DNA from 3 places in the Phyllobacterium sp. RCAM01083 genome. Region 1 is predicted to be linked to each of the others. Evidence: riboswitches for the same ligand, from Rfam matches in the RefSeq annotation. Region 1 holds a riboswitch; each other region holds the start of a gene.
What was found. A riboswitch is a leader RNA that binds a small molecule or an ion and turns the genes downstream of it on or off. The one in region 1 is predicted to bind cobalamin.

Region 1 (3,555 bases):
GCCGTATCGGGCGCGGTCATGCAGGGATTGTTCCGCAATCCGCTGGCCGACCCCGGCATCGTCGGCGTCTCGGCGGGCGCCGGGCTTGGCGCGGTCAGCATCATCGTTCTCGGCGGAACCTTCCTCGCCCCGGTGATCGCCCTGTTCAGTCTCTATGCCTTGCCGCTCGCCGCTTTCTTCGGCGCCCTCATCTTCACGCTCATCCTCTACCACGTCGCGACGCGGCGCGGGCAGACATCCATCGCCACCATGCTGCTCGCCGGTATTGCGCTCGGCGCCATGGCCGCCGCCTATATCGGTGTCCTGGTCTATGTCGCCGACGACAAACAGTTGCGCGATCTGACATTCTGGGGGCTGGGATCGCTGGCGGGAGCCAATTGGGTCAAGATCGCCGCATCAGGCCCGCTCATTGCGCTCGCCCTCGTCATTTCACCGTTCCTCGCCCGCGGCCTCAACGGGCTCGCCCTCGGGGAAGCATCGGCCAGCCATCTCGGCATCCCGGTGCAGCGGTTCAAACGCATTGCCATTGTCACCGTCGCTGCGGCCACCGGCGCATCGGTTGCGGTCAGTGGCGGCATCGGCTTTGTCGGCGTCGTCGTTCCGCATCTGCTGCGCCTCGTGATCGGTCCCGATCATCGCTATCTCCTGCCGGCCGCCGCCCTCCTTGGCGCCAGCCTGCTGCTGATTGCCGATGCGGTCAGCCGAACGATTGTTGCGCCATCGGAACTGCCGATCGGCATCGTCACGGCAGCCGTCGGCGCACCGTTCTTCCTGTGGATATTGCTGCGCCGCCGCGGCATTCTGGACCTCTGACCATGATCCGTGTTTCCGATGTCTTCGTATCCCTCGGCCGAAACAGAATCGTCGAGGACGTATCCTTTGATGCGCAGGCCGGCGCATTCACAGTTATCGTCGGCCCCAACGGGTCAGGCAAAACGACCCTGATGCGCGCACTCTCCGGTGATCTGCCGCATGAGGGCGTCATCAGCATCAACGGCACGCCGATCGACCGGCTGAAGCTCTGGCAGATGGCAACCATGCGGGCGATCCTGCCGCAATCCACCTCGCTGTCCTTCCCGTTTACCGTGCGTGAGATCGTCAAGCTGGGCATGACCAGCGGCCGCTCCGGTGTTTCGCGCCACAACGTGGACACACTGCCCGATGAAGCGCTTGAGCGCGTTGACCTCGCGGGTTTCGGCGGGCGGTTCTATCAGGAACTCTCCGGCGGCGAGCAGCAGCGGGTGCAACTGGCGCGCGTCCTCTGCCAGGTCTGGCAGCCGGTGCTCGACGGCCAGCCGCGCTTTCTGTTCCTCGATGAGCCGGTATCGAGCCTCGATATCAAACATCAGCTGATCATCATGCAGATTGCCCGCGACTTTGCCGATCGCGGTGGCGGGGTCATCGCGATCCTGCATGACCTCAACCTCACCTCCATGTTTGCCGACCGGGTGGTGGTCATGCACAGGGGGAGGGCCGATTCTGTGGGCACCCCCATGGAGGTCTTGACCGATGACCGCATCCTGCGCGTCTATGAATGTGCGCTCAAGGTGGGCGGTCTGCCCGGAAAATCCGTGCCGTTCGTCTTGCCGCAATCCGCAGTGTTCTGAGCAAGTGAAGATGCCGCCATCCACCTATTGACTAAAAACGGTGATTTGATACTAAATATAGATGTTATGGTTCTCCCCGAGTCGCAAGACCGGGAGCTAAGAGGGAAGCCGGTGAAATGTCCTGGACATTGATACCGGCGCTGCCCCCGCAACTGTAAACAGCGAGTTGTTGTCGACAATGCCACTGGAGCCGCGCTTCGGGAAGGCCGACACCAGCGTCGACCTGTGAGCCAGGAGACCTGCCATGACATGATGAACGTCCACGGGCGGGGTGTCCCGGTGTGTCGCTTGCAATGGTCGGCCGCAAGCTGACCGGATTCTTGCACGCGTGCGCTCGACCTTTGCCCCCAACATTTGGGGTATAAGCACATGTCTCTTTCTCTTCAAACCACCCGCGTCGACGGTCAGTCGCCGGTTCGTCCCGCCGAATTGCTGCCATCATCCAGCGAGCCCGGCTATCGCGTCATTCGCCGCAATGGCTCGGTCACGCCCTTCGACCCGCTGAAAATCACCGTTGCTCTCACCAAAGCCTTCCTCGCCGTCGAAGGTAATGTCGCTGCCGGTTCGCGCCGTGTGCACGATGTCGTCGAAGGCTTGACCGCCGACATCGTGACAACATTGAAGCGCCGCAGCAGTGAAGGCCGTCTGTTCCACATCGAGGATGTGCAGGATCAGGTCGAACTTGCCCTCATGCGCAGCGAAAACCACAAGGTTGCGCGTGCTTACGTGCTCTATCGGGAAGAACGCGCGAGAGAACGCGCAAAACTGGTGGAACCCGTGGCCACAACCGGCCCGTCGCTGAGCGTTACGCTCCTCGACGGAACCAGGGCACCGCTCGATGCGGCGCGCCTCGCCCGCATCATCGATGAAGCCTGTGAAGGACTTGAGGGGGTCAGCGCCGCACCGATCCTCAGCGAAACCCAGCGCAATCTTTACGACGGTATCACGCTCGATGAATTGTCGCTTGCGCCCATTCTGGCTGCACGCACACTCGTTGAAACAGAACCGAACTATTCCTTTGTCACCGCGCGGCTGCTTCTCGACAAACTGCGCCGCGAAGCCTTGAGCTTTGTCTTCGGCAGGCCCGAACAGGCGACCCAGCATGAAATGGCGGAGCGATACGCCGATTATTTCCCCGCCTATGTGAAGGCCGGCATTGAAGCCGAACTGCTCGATCCGGAACTCGCCCGCTTCGACCTGCGGAAAATATCAGCCGCTCTGAAGCCGGAACGCGACCTGCAGTTCCAGTATCTTGGCCTGCAGACATTGTATGATCGTTATCTCCAGCAGACACGCGGTATCCGGTTCGAACTGCCACAGGCCTTCCTGATGCGCGTTGCCATGGGCCTCGCCACCCGTGAGATCGACCGGGAAGCACGCGCCATCGAATTCTACGATCTGCTGTCGTCGTTCGACTTCATGGCTTCCACCCCGACCTTGTTCAATTCGGGCACGTTGCGCCCGCAGCTGTCCTCCTGCTTCCTGACCACCGTCGCCGACGATCTCGATGGCATCTTCAAGGCGGTGAAGGACAATGCGCTTCTGGCAAAATATTCCGGCGGTCTTGGCAATGACTGGACGCCCGTGCGTGGCCTTGGCGCCCATATCAAGGGAACCAACGGTGAAAGCCAGGGCGTTGTACCGTTCCTGAAAGTGGCCAATGATACGGCCATCGCGGTCAATCAGGGCGGCAAGCGCAAGGGCGCGGTCTGCGCCTATCTCGAGACCTGGCATGTCGACATCGAGGAGTTCCTCGATCTGCGCAAGAATACCGGTGACGACCGCCGCCGCACCCATGACATGAACACTGCCAACTGGGTGCCTGACCTGTTCATGAGCCGCGTCGAGGCGGACGAGCCATGGACCCTGTTCTCACCCGACGAGACGCCGGATTTGCACGACCTCTATGGCGCGGCATTCAAATCCGCCTACGAGGCCTATGAAGCCA
Region 2 (3,555 bases), on a different contig from region 1:
AGATCGGCAAGAACGAGATGAATTCGCGCGCCTATGTCTCGGCGTTCAACTTCAAGGGCGGCGACCAGCAGCAGAAGGTCGGCAATCTCTCCGGCGGTCAGCGTAACCGCGTGCATCTTGCCAAGATGCTGCAGTCCGGCGGCAATGTCCTGCTGCTCGACGAACCGACCAACGATCTTGACACCGAAACGCTGGCGGCTCTGGAAGACGCGCTGGAAAAATACGCCGGCTGCGCCGTTATCATCAGCCACGACCGCATGTTCCTCGACCGGCTGGCGACGCACATCCTGGCCTTCGAAGGCGACAGCCACGTCGAATGGTTCGAAGGCAACTTCCAGGACTATGAGAACGACAAGATCCGTCGTCTCGGACCGGACAGCGTCAATCCGAAGCGTCCGAGCTACAAGCCTCTGACACGCTGATGCGACCGGGAGGGCGGCAACGCCCTCCCATCACCAATTTTGACGTTTCCATCAGTGATATTGGCTGGTTTTAACAAGCAATTTTCCTAAGATGCGGCTGATTTCACCGGAGTGCCGTCATGACAGATCTTTTCGCAACCAGAACGGACATCCTTCCGGCCCGCAAGATTGTTGGGCGGGTGAGCGGCCTGTTCCAGGCGCCGAAAGACAGTTTTGTCACCGCTGCCACGGACACGCTCGATCTCACCTTTGAAGGCATCCGCGGCGATTATCATGCCGGCCTGACGCGCCGGTCCGGCGGACGAGAACCTTGGTATCCGCGCGGAACGGAGATGCGCAACGAACGGCATATTTCCGTTCTGGCGGCCGACGAGCTTGCAATGATTGCCAGCGCCATGGGCCTTGCGGAAGTCAAACCCGAATGGATCGGTGCCAACATGGTTGTCGATGGCATTCCCTCGCTTTCCATGCTGCCGCCGCGCACGCTGCTGTTCTTCGAAGGCGGAGTGACGCTGAAGGTCGACGGGCAGAACGCGCCGTGCAAGGTCGCCGGCCGTTCCATCGCCGAGCGGGCGCAGACGGCGGATCACACCGCGACGGCGCTTGACTTCGTCAAGGCGTCGAAGCGGCTGCGTGGCATCGTCGTCTGGGTTGAAGTACCGGGAATCATCCGTTCCGGCGAAAAAATCGATGCGCGCCTGCCGGAGCAATGGATTTATCCCGGCTGACGCTTGCGTCCTTCGCCGATCTGTGGCGAATGGAATGCAGGTCCGGTGCCTGCATGCAGGAGAATCGGGAAGCCGGTGCAAATCCGGCACGTGCCCAACGCTGTATAGGGGATGGGCCGCGCAGTTTGCCACGGGGAAACCCGGAAGGCGCGCGGTTCAGGTGAACCTCAGTCAGAAGACCGGCCGGACCGGATAGCCGAAACCGCACGGACAGCGGGGAGGTGTCAGGGGTCAGGGCAATCTGGCCCTCGCATTGTTGGGAGCAAACGATGCACGACTCTGCCTGTGGTCCCGTGGCCGCCGCCGATTTTTCCGCGGACGAGCGCGCCGCCGTCTACAAAGCCATCCATACCCGCCGCGATGTGCGCGACCAGTTCCTGCCAAGGCCCGTCGACGACGATGTGCTGCTGCGGCTGCTCGATGCCGCCCATCACGCGCCGTCGGTGGGGTTCATGCAGCCGTGGAATTTCATTCTCATCCGCGATGCGGCACGCAAGGCCGAGGTGCATCAGGCCTTTACCCGCGCCAATGCCGAAGCAAAGGCCATGTTCACCGACGAGCGCCAGGCGCTCTACGCGTCGCTGAAGCTTGAGGGCATCGTGAAGGCGCCGGTCAATCTGTGCATCACCTGCGACCGGACACGCGGCGGCGATGTCGTTCTGGGGCGCACCCATAACCGGCAGATGGATGTCTACAGCACCGTCTGTGCCGTGCAGAACCTGTGGCTGGCGGCGCGGGCGGAAGGCATCGGCGTCGGCTGGGTCAGCATCTACCACGACCGGGACATGCGCCGCATTCTGGCCATCCCCGATCATGTCGAGATCATCGCCTATCTCTGCATCGGCTATGTCGACCAGCTCTACGATCAGCCGGAGCTGCAAAAGCGCGGCTGGCGCGAACGGCTGCCGCTGGACCAGCTCATCTATGAAGATCAGTGGAATGCCGGCGCCGAAGTCAGCTCGGATCGTCCTCGTCCGGATCCAGCAGCCGCGTCGCCCGCCATTCCGTCAATTTCCGGTTGATCGCCTCGAGCACGAAGAAGCGGGCCGACTCCTTGTCATAGCCCTCGTCGCGCAGCGCATCGTAGTCCGTGTGCAGATGGCGGACATGGGCGACCGTGGCCAGCCACACCGCAATGGGTGGCGGCAGGCTTTTCATGTGCGGTGCCGTGGCGGCAGCGCGTATGGGCTCGGAATCCGAATAGGGCACGGCCGGCAAAAGCAGCGTCAGCGCCTTGCCGATGGCCCTTTGGCGGTTGGTTCCTGAACTCATTGCACTGTCTTCCCGCCGATTCGCTGATCGATATACCAGCCTATTTCAGACGCGACAAAATTTGCCGTCAACGGAAAAACAAAACTTGCCAAATCTGTATTTCTCACATAAACATATCTTTATATCTTTTGAGGATACCTTGATGGACAAACGTGATCTCAATCTTGACCTGATGGTCGATACGCTGAAAGCAGCGGCGGAACCCAGCCGCCTGCGCATTCTGGCGCTGTTGTCCCGGGGGGATCTGACGGTTTCCGATCTGACCTCCATCCTCGGGCAGTCGCAGCCGCGCGTCTCCCGCCATCTCAAGCTGCTGTTCGAAGCCAATCTGATCAACCGTTATCAGGAGGGGTCCTGGGCCTATTTCCGCCTCGCTGAATCCCTGGTGGTTGGCGATATCGCCCGAATCCTGCTTGATCGTCTTGATGTGTCCGATCCATTGCTGGAGCGTGATATCGAGCGGCTCGGCTCGGTGAAGCTGCAGCGCCGTGAGCGGGCCGCCGCCTATTTCAGTGCCAATGCCACCAGCTGGGACGCTATCCGTTCGCTGCATGTGCCGGATGGCGCGGTGGAAGCCGCGCTGACGAAGATCATCGGGCGCACGCCGTTCCAGGCGATGCTTGACGTGGGCACCGGCACCGGCCGTCTTCTTGAACTGTTTGCCCCGCTTTACGTGCGCGGTGTCGGCATCGATATCAATCGCGACATGCTGACCATTGCCCGCTCCAATCTTGACCGGTCGGGCATCACCAATGCGCAGGTCCGCCAGGGCGATGTCTATTCGCTGCCGGTTGACCGGGAGTCCTTCGATCTGGTGACCGTTCATCAGGTGCTGCACTTCCTCGACAATCCTGCCGAGGCCATTCGCGAGGCCGCACGCGCCTTGCGTGCGGGCGGGCGCATGCTGATCGTCGATTTCGCCCCGCACGATCTTGAATTCCTGCGGGACAGCCATGCGCATATACGGCTTGGCTTCAACGACAACCAGATGCGTGACTGGCTGACCGAGGCCGGGCTGGCGCTGGAAAACAGCATCGAACTCGAACCAAAAGACAAAGACAAACTGACCGTCAAACTGTGGTTGGCACGCGACCCACGCCTGCTGATCGCTGATCCCGCTTTAACCTCCCGCG
Region 3 (3,555 bases), on a different contig from region 1:
ATAGAGCAGGTCCATGGTGGCGGCGGGCCGGGACTTGTCGAGATGGATGCAGCTTTCGGTCAGTTCAAGTGTCTTGATGCCGTGCGGCGCCAGCGTGTCGGGGGTGACCTCACCGCCCGGCTTCATGCCGTAATTCCAGCCGGCGAAGAAGAAATCCGGTTCCGCCGCAATGAGATTTTCAAGGGTCGGATATTTCGGCGCAAGCTCGGGAATGGCGCCCAGCTGTTTCTTGAAGGCGTCGTCGAGCTTGTACCAGCCGGTAATGCCCGAAACCCCGACCATCGAGGATTGCAGGTGCAGGGCGAAGGCCATTTCGCTCATGTTGATGTCCTGGATGACCGCACGCTTGGGCGCGGCCTCGAAGGTGACGGGCTTGCCGCAACTGTCGACCGTCACGGGAAACGCCCATGCGGGGGCGGACAGCGCCGACAAGGCGAGGGCGAGCAGCATTCTTTTCATCAAATTCTCCGTAGCTGAGCAGTTTGTTTTGTGGTTGGTCCGGGTGCTTCGAACACCATGAGATCGCGATCCTGCGAGGGATGGCGCAGGCGCAGGACATCGAGATCGAAGACATCGCTGACGATGCGCGGCGTCAGCGTTTCGTCGGGCGTGCCGGCGGCGACGAGCTGGGCGGCATGCATGACGGCAACGTGGGTGGCAAACGGCGCCACCAGCGGCAGGTCGTGCAGCACCGCTATAACAGTCACATTGAGACCGGCCACCAGCGCCAGCAATTCGCTGCGCGCCTTCGGGTCGAGGTGATTGGTGGGTTCGTCGAGAAACAGGATGTCAGGCTGCTGGGCGATGGCGCGCGCCAGCTGCACGCGCTGCCTTTCGCCGCCGGAGAGCGAGCCGATGGGACGGCGCGAAAACGCGGCGATCCCGGCGCGGAGCAGGGCTTCCGTCACGATATCCCGGTCCTTCGCCTTGGTCAGGGTGCCGGTGTGCGGAATGCGGCCAAGGGAGACATAATCGTCAACCAGCAATTGCGGGTCCGGCATGTCGGTCTGGCCGACGAAGGCAAATCTCCTGGCCCGTTCCTTCGGCGGCAGCCGGTCTATTGCCGTACCGTCGAGATGGACGTTGCCGGAGGAGGGGCGCAGCAGCCCGGCCAGCATGCGCAAAAGCGTGGATTTCCCCGCGCCATTCGGCCCGATAATGGCAAGTCGCGCGCCGCGCACGATGTCGAGCGATACCTCGTCCACCAGCGTCTGGCCGGCGGTGCGGAACGTCACCTCGTCGGCACGCAGGGCAACATGGCTCATGGGCGGATATCCGTGACTGCAGGCAAGGCACATGGTGTCAAATCCCAACCGGTAAACGTCGTCGCGTTATCGCGGACGCGTCGTTCTCGTATAGTAACGTTATAACATTGGTCAATGCCTGATGTATCATAGGTGCGCCGGAATGCGTGCGAGAGTCTTGTCCCAAAGGCCTTGCGGGCGCTGTGATGCCTTGGACCAGCCATCGGCGAGCGCGTGATACATCCGGGCGAAGTCCAGAAGATCGGCAAAGTCCGTGGCGGGATCGATATCGCCGAAGAGATATTGCGCCTTGCCGGGCGCCCGGAACGCCACCGTGCAGGGTCGTTCGCAGCCCGCCATGCAGCCAACACCGCGCACCTCATAGCCGAGCTGGCCATCGAGTTCCGCCTGCAGCCTGTGGGCAAGGGCCTGTCCCGGTCGTGACAGGCCGTCGACCGCCTTGCACAGGGTGCAGACGATAATCTGGTGATCGGGTCTTGGCGTGGTCATGCCGGTGCCTTGCCTTGTGGACAAAGGTTAGGGGAACGCGGCCAATGCACCATCGCGACAATGCGGGAGAGGACATCGCATCGCTCCCGGCACACCCCGTCCGGTTCGAATTGTAGATGAGATGGCAGGTCTCCTGGCTCGCGGGTCTCAGCTTCGCCTTGCCTTCCCGACCTTCCGGTCAGTGGCATGTCAGGCATCGCTCACCGCTTACAGTTGCGGGGGCAGCCACGGTCTCGGTCCCTTTTGGGTACGCCTCACCGTGTTCCCTTTTCATCTCCCGCGTTGTCGTGCGGAAGAAACCATCGGCGCGGATGCTATGCGGCCAGCCGCGCAGTTGCAAGCACGTTTATGCGGCAATTTTTGCCGCTGCCAAAATTTTTGGCAAATGAAAGATTTCAATTGGCCGGTAACGCGTTAGAGTGCTGGGAGCATTTGTGGAACCGCAGTTTTTTGAATCAGACTTTTGAGGCGATATGGCAATTCACGCAGCAGTCTATCATCTGACACACTACAGGTATGACCGGCCCATCATGCTCGGGCCGCAGATCATCCGGCTCCAGCCGGCACCCCATTCCCGGACAAAAGTTCTCAGTCATTCCCTGAAAGTCAGTCCGGCCAATCATTTCGTCAACCTGCAGCAGGACCCCTACGGCAATTTCCTCGCCCGCTTCGTCTTTCCCGAACCGGTGACGGAGCTGAAGATCGAGGTCGATCTCGTCGCTGATATGACCGTCTACAATCCATTCGATTTCTTCGTCGAACCGGTCGCCGAGACCTGGCCGTTCAGCTATCCCGAAGAGATCAGCGACGACCTGTCGATCTATATGAAACCGGAACCGGCAGGACCGCTGGTTTCGGCTTTCCTTGCAACCATCGATCGCAGCCCGACGAACACGGTGAATTTCGTCGTTGATCTCAACGCACGTATCCAGCGCGAGATCGGCTATGTCATCCGCATGGAAACCGGGGTTCAGGAACCGGACGCAACCTTGAACCTGCGCTCGGGATCGTGCCGGGATTCAAGCTGGCTGCTGGTGCAGGTGTTGCGCAATCTCGGTTTTGCCGCGCGGTTCGTCTCCGGCTATCTCATCCAGCTGAAGCCCGATCTTGTCGCCATCGATGGTCCCGCCGGAACGGACAAGGATTTCACCGATCTGCATGCCTGGTGCGAAGTCTACCTGCCGGGGGCGGGCTGGATCGGTCTCGACCCCACCTCCGGGCTTCTGACCGGTGAAAGCCACGTACCGCTTGCCGCCACCCCGCATTACCGCAATGCCGCACCGATTTCCGGCATGGCGGAATTCGCCAATGTGGAATTCGGTTTCGATATGCGGGTGACGCGCGTATCCGAGCACCCGCGCATCACCAAGCCCTTTTCCGACGAATCCTGGAATGCGCTCGATGCGCTCGGCGAAAAGGTGGACGCGATCCTGAACGAGAGGGATGTGCGCCTGACTATGGGCGGCGAGCCCACATTCGTGTCCATCGACGATTTCGAATCGGGCGAATGGAACACCGATGCGGTCGGGCCGACCAAGCGCGAAAAGGCCGACAAGCTGATCCGGCGGCTGCGCGAGCGTTTTGCGCCGGGTGGTTTTCTGCACTACGGGCAGGGCAAGTGGTATCCGGGCGAGAGCCTGCCGCGCTGGACGTTCTCGCTTTACTGGCGCAAGGACGGCAAGCCGATCTGGGTCAACCCCGATCTGATCGCGCCCGAGAACGGCAAGGCTGACGTCAAGCCGGAAGATGCCGGAAAACTCCTCGTCGCGTTGGCGCAGGCGCTTGGCGTTGAAGAAGAGAT

Region 2: another riboswitch for cobalamin. It lies ahead of bluB (5,6-dimethylbenzimidazole synthase); the one in region 1 lies ahead of ACZ25R_RS03655 (ribonucleoside-diphosphate reductase subunit alpha).
Region 3: another riboswitch for cobalamin. It lies ahead of ACZ25R_RS16315 (DUF1636 family protein); the one in region 1 lies ahead of ACZ25R_RS03655 (ribonucleoside-diphosphate reductase subunit alpha).

What each region holds. Positions count from the first base shown of each region.
Region 1 is NZ_JBVFZN010000003.1:449,961-453,515, forward strand. Features, by position in the region: gene ACZ25R_RS03645 (FecCD family ABC transporter permease) at 1-813, shown strand, start outside; gene ACZ25R_RS03650 (heme ABC transporter ATP-binding protein) at 816-1,607, shown strand; cobalamin riboswitch at 1,658-1,868, shown strand; gene ACZ25R_RS03655 (ribonucleoside-diphosphate reductase subunit alpha) at 1,977-3,555, shown strand, end outside.
Region 2 is NZ_JBVFZN010000005.1:415,647-419,201, forward strand. Features, by position in the region: gene ettA (energy-dependent translational throttle protein EttA) at 1-422, shown strand, start outside; gene ACZ25R_RS08695 (MOSC domain-containing protein) at 542-1,150, shown strand; cobalamin riboswitch at 1,177-1,352, shown strand; gene bluB (5,6-dimethylbenzimidazole synthase) at 1,420-2,172, shown strand; gene ACZ25R_RS08705 (DUF2293 domain-containing protein) at 2,105-2,422, opposite strand; gene ACZ25R_RS08710 (ArsR/SmtB family transcription factor) at 2,565-3,555, shown strand, end outside.
Region 3 is NZ_JBVFZN010000005.1:1,933,221-1,936,775, reverse strand. Features, by position in the region: gene ACZ25R_RS16325 (ABC transporter substrate-binding protein) at 1-459, opposite strand, end outside; gene ACZ25R_RS16320 (ABC transporter ATP-binding protein) at 459-1,265, opposite strand; gene ACZ25R_RS16315 (DUF1636 family protein) at 1,392-1,754, opposite strand; cobalamin riboswitch at 1,861-2,073, opposite strand; gene ACZ25R_RS16310 (transglutaminase family protein) at 2,228-3,555, shown strand, end outside.